Regions from separate parts of the Pseudarthrobacter sp. TE3704 genome, predicted to be linked through region 1. Evidence: riboswitches for the same ligand, from Rfam matches in the RefSeq annotation. Region 1 holds a riboswitch; the other holds the start of a gene.
What was found. Region 1 has a riboswitch for glycine ahead of gcvP (aminomethyl-transferring glycine dehydrogenase). Riboswitches for the same ligand answer to the same signal wherever they lie in the genome.

Region 1 (2,388 bases):
CAGCGGGTACGCGTCCACGATCCACAGGAGCTGGACTCCGGAGGGGTCCAGTGAACCTGCGATGGCGGGCAGGGCAAACGTCAGCGCGGTGTTGTCCACCGCGACCAGCAGCACCGGGAACATCAGCAGTCCCAGGGCAAGCCAGTCGCGCCACGGGGCCCGGAAAAACGGACTGCCGGAAGCGGATGCGAAGGTCCTGGTGGTGCCAGCGGAAATGGTCATGCCATAACTGTACCGTCTGGACGGTATAGTTACGAATCGCTGGGTTTGAGGAATGGTGCGTGGAGGAAGGCATGATTAGAGGCATGCCCCGGAAGCCCGTAGCCCGCGACGCCGTACTTGACGCCTTTGAAGCCCTGCTGATCGATGTGGGGGAGCGTGCAGCCACCCTTGATGCCGTCGCGGCGAAGGCCGGGGTTTCCAAGGGCGGCCTGCTCTACCACTTTCCCAACAAGGAAGCCCTGATCCAGGTGCTGCTGGACCGGCTGGACGAACTGGCCGGAGCCGACGCCGATGCCATGGCCAAGGCGGAGGAGGGGGCCGCCGCATACTTCATCAGGTCCTCCGTCTGGGCTGACACCCCGCTGGACCGGGCAATCGTCGCCGCGACCCGGCTCGCAGAAGTGGCACACGAGGAAACGCGCCGCCGCTTCGCTGCCATCCAGCAGCGCTGGCTGGACGAGATCGCCGCCGATGTGGGCCCGGCACTGGCCAAAGCAGTGCTCTACATGGGGGACGGGCTCTACTTCAATGCCATGTTGGCCGTCGGCCCCATGCCGGAAGGCGGTGCCGCCGCGGATGTGGACAATCTCCTTGCTGCCCTGGAGCGCCTGCGCAGGTAGGCAGCCATTTGCCCGAAAGGCTGCGGCGTAGGACAATTGGAGGCTGTGAAGGCCGTCACCGGCCGTTCGCGGCAATCCAAATGAATAGCCTTTGATCTGCGGCGGGAGAGTTCTGCCGAAAGTACAAGCAGGCGCCGTAGGAGCAAACCCTCCCCAGGAATCTCACAGGCCCATGTACCGCCGCGGCGAGGCACCTCTGGAAAGCAGCAGGCAGTCCGCCTGGGCCATCCTGGCTCCGGGAGACCAAGGACTGTTGTGCTCACCGACGGTGCAAGCGGGGCCATGCGCAAGCACGGCAACGCGGAAACTCTCAGGTCCAATACAGAGCGGGGAGGAACCCGAATCGATGTGGCGTACCCTGCGCCACCTGAATTATGGAGTTCCTCGTGACCGTATCTCCGGCCTCCGCCTCCCCGGCCTCCGCCTCCCCGGCCGCTGCCACTTTCGTTGACCGTCATATTGGCGCACGGCGCCAGGCCGACGTCGACGCCATGTTGCAAGCCGTCGGCTTCGACACCGTGGACGCCCTGGTTGATACGGCGGTCCCCAAGGACATCCGCCAGGAAACCCCGCTGAAACTGTCCGCGGCCCTGAGCGAGGTGGAAGCGCTCGCCGAACTGCGCAAGCTGGCAGCCAAGAACAGGACGGCCGTGCAGATGATCGGCCAGGGCTACTTCGACACGGTGACCCCGCCCGTGATCCGCCGCAACATCCTGGAATCCCCGGCCTGGTACACGGCCTACACCCCGTACCAGCCTGAAATTTCGCAGGGCCGGCTTGAGGCGCTGCTGAACTTCCAGACCATGGTCCAGGACCTCGTTGGCCTGCCCATCGCCAACGCGTCCCTGCTCGATGAAGCCACCGCCGTGGCCGAAGCGGTACTCATGATGCGCCGCGCGAACAAGAACAAGGACGCCAGGGATGGCAAGACCGTCCTGGACGCGGACTGCCTGCCGCAGACCATCGCGATCGTCAAGGGCCGCGCTGAGGCGCTCGGCTTCGAGGTTGAAATCGCTGACCTGTCCGCGGGCCTGCCGGAGGGTGCCATCAACGGCATCGTGCTGCAGCAGCCCGGCGTTTCGGGCCGCGTCTTCGACCACTCCGCCGTTATCGCTGAAGCCAAGGAACGCGGCGCGCTCGTGACCGTGGCGGCTGACCTCCTGGCGCTGACCCTGATCACCCCGCCGGGTGAGCAAGGCGCCGATATCGCCGTCGGCTCGGCCCAGCGTTTTGGCGTCCCGCTGTTTTTCGGCGGCCCGCACGCCGCGTACATGGCAGTCCAGAAGGGGCTCGAGCGCTCCATGCCCGGCCGCCTGGTGGGCGTGTCCAAGGACGACGCCGGTGTCCCCGCCTACCGGCTTGCGCTGCAGACCCGCGAACAGCACATCCGGCGCGAGAAGGCGACGTCGAACATTTGCACCGCGCAGGCCCTGCTGGCCATCGTTGCGTCGATGTACGCCGTTTACCACGGCCCCGAGGGGCTGAAGGCGATCGCCCAGACCGCCAACCGCCACGCCCGCACGCTGGCTGCTTCCCTGAAAGCTGC
Region 2 (2,388 bases), on a different contig from region 1:
ATGATCTCCAGCCGGGTGGGAAGGCTCCTGGCTTCCCGGGACGCCCGCGTATGCGGGTTGGAGCCGGACCGGATGACCCGCTCGCTTGCCGCACCCGTCAGTTCGGTGCCGATCACTTCGGCGCCTGCTCTTTCTGGGGAGTCCTGTCATTCGCTGTCCCCTTGCTGCGGCTCGCTGCAGCCTCATCGGCCCGGAGCTCTGCTTGGAAAACGGCGAAGCGGGCGAGATGTGCCGGCCGGCGCCGCAGGATGGCCCACGCAACGCCCAGGACAAGGAACCATGCCGGGGTGACCAGCAGCGCGGCAAGGGTGTCGGGCTGGGTGGTGAGGGCCCAGAGGACAAAAGCGAAGAAGGCGAAGATCAGCCACACCACGGGGATGCCCCCGGGCATTTTGAACCTGGACGCCGCGTGCAGGTGCGGGCGGCGGCGCCGGAAGGCGAAATAGCTGGCAAGGATGATGGACCAGACGAAGATGAAGCAGACGGCGGACACGGTGGTGACCATCTCGAAGGCCTTGCCCACGTCCTGGCCGGCATACATCAGGACGACGCCGGAGAGCAGCAGCACGCAGGACAGGAACAGCGCGTTGCTGGGTACTTTCCTCGTGGAGAGGCGGCTGAAGATTCCGGGAGCGTCGCCTTCCTGGGCCAGGCCAAAGACCATCCGGGACGTGGAGTAGATGCCCGAGTTGGCGGAGGACATGGCGGAGCTCAGGACTACCAGGTTGACGACGGTGGCTGCGGCTCCAAGCCCGGCCAGGGAGAACATTCCGATGAAGGGGCTATGGCCGGCCGCGAACTGGGTCCAGGGGGTAACGGACATCAGGATGATCAGGGCGCCGACGTAGAAGAGCAGCACCCGGATGGGGATGGCGTTAATGGCCTTGGGCAGGTTCCGTTCAGGATTCTTGGCCTCGGCGGCCGTTGTGCCAACAAGCTCGATGCCGACGAAGGCGAAAACGGCGATCTGGAAGCCGGCCACGAAACCCATGAATTCGTTGGGGAAGAAACCGCCGTGGCTCCACAGGTTGCTGAACCCGGCGGTTCCTGCGTCGCTTTGGAACCCCGTGAAGATCATGAACAGGCCCACGATGATCAGCGCTGCGATGGCGAGGATCTTGATGAGGGCGAACCAGAATTCCGTTTCACCGAACGCCTTCACGGTGGCGAGGTTGAGCAGCAGGAGAATGGCGACCGTGGCCAGCCCGGGGATCCACAGCGGCAGTGAGGGCCAGAGTTCCCGGGAGTACCCGGCGATGGCGATGACGTCGGCAATGCCGGTGATCACCCAGCAGAACCAGTAGGTCCATCCCGTGAAGAACCCGGCCCAGGGCCCCAGGAGGTCGGCCGCGAAATCGCTGAAGGACTTGTAGTTCAGGTTACTCAGCAGCAGTTCGCCCATGGCCCGCATCACGAAGAAGAGCATGAACCCGATGATCATGTACACAAAGATCACGGACGGGCCGGCCGCGGAGATTGTTTTGCCGGAGCCCATGAAGAGGCCCGTGCCAATGGCTCCGCCGATGGCGATGAGCTGGATGTGCCGGTTGCTGAGCTGCCGCTCCAGGTGCGGGGGTTCGCTGTGTTGGGCAGTGCCTGGGTGTGGTTGGCCGCTGGGGGACGTCGGGGGATGAATCGTCATGAGGAACTCCATCGTTCAAGCAGCACCGTCAAGTGCCACAAAGATTCGGTTCCTCCCCGCTCTGTACAGGACCTGAGAGTTTCCGCAGCCATAAAGGCGTGCTTGCACCGTCGGTGAGCCAGGACCTGCCTGGCTGCTTTCCAGAGTTGCCTTTCCGCGGCGGTACGGGGGCCTGAGAGTTTCCTGGGGAGGGTTTGCTCCTACGGCGCCTGCTGAATGTACCGGGCAGGACTCTCCCGCCGCAGGTCAAAGGCATTTTAAGTTAGAAGTCGTGATCAGTTGCGAAGCAGCGCCGATCACGGGTTTAGTGTGGTTCCGGTCACGAACGATTGTCAAACCCCTGCCCGCAACAACGTCGCGAAACCGCTGCTCCCGCCCGTCATGGCTGGACGGATTTGCTTTCGGAGCCCTTCAGCCTGTACCTTGTGAGCCGAATCACCCACATTTGAATAAGCCTTTCGAGCTGTGACGGGAGAGTCCTCCCGGAGCGACACCGGGCAGGCGCCGTAGGAGCAAATCCTCCCCAGGAATCTCTCAGGCCCATGTACCGTCACGGCGAGGCGACTCTGGAAAGCAGCCCGGTTACATCCCCTTTGACGAGGGGTCCCGGACTCACCGACGGTGCAAGGCGGGCCCTGCCACAAACAGGCTCCACCGGAATCTCTCAGGTCCAATACAGAGCGGGGAGGAACCCAAACCATGCCGTGCCACCCGTGGCCGGCCAGACCTGGAGTTCCTCATGACGA

Region 2: another riboswitch for glycine. It lies ahead of ACZ9BC_RS03740 (amino acid permease); the one in region 1 lies ahead of gcvP (aminomethyl-transferring glycine dehydrogenase).

Annotation. Positions count from the first base shown of each region.
Region 1 is NZ_JBWCCJ010000015.1:10,299-12,686, reverse strand. Features, by position in the region: gene ACZ9BC_RS22290 (MFS transporter) at 1-222, opposite strand, end outside; gene ACZ9BC_RS22285 (TetR/AcrR family transcriptional regulator) at 306-842, shown strand; glycine riboswitch at 935-1,032, shown strand; gene gcvP (aminomethyl-transferring glycine dehydrogenase) at 1,217-2,388, shown strand, end outside.
Region 2 is NZ_JBWCCJ010000001.1:802,412-804,799, reverse strand. Features, by position in the region: gene ACZ9BC_RS03745 (methylenetetrahydrofolate reductase) at 1-116, opposite strand, end outside; gene ACZ9BC_RS03740 (amino acid permease) at 113-1,642, opposite strand; glycine riboswitch at 1,694-1,791, opposite strand; glycine riboswitch at 1,793-1,891, opposite strand; glycine riboswitch at 2,102-2,202, shown strand; gene gcvP (aminomethyl-transferring glycine dehydrogenase) at 2,382-2,388, shown strand, end outside.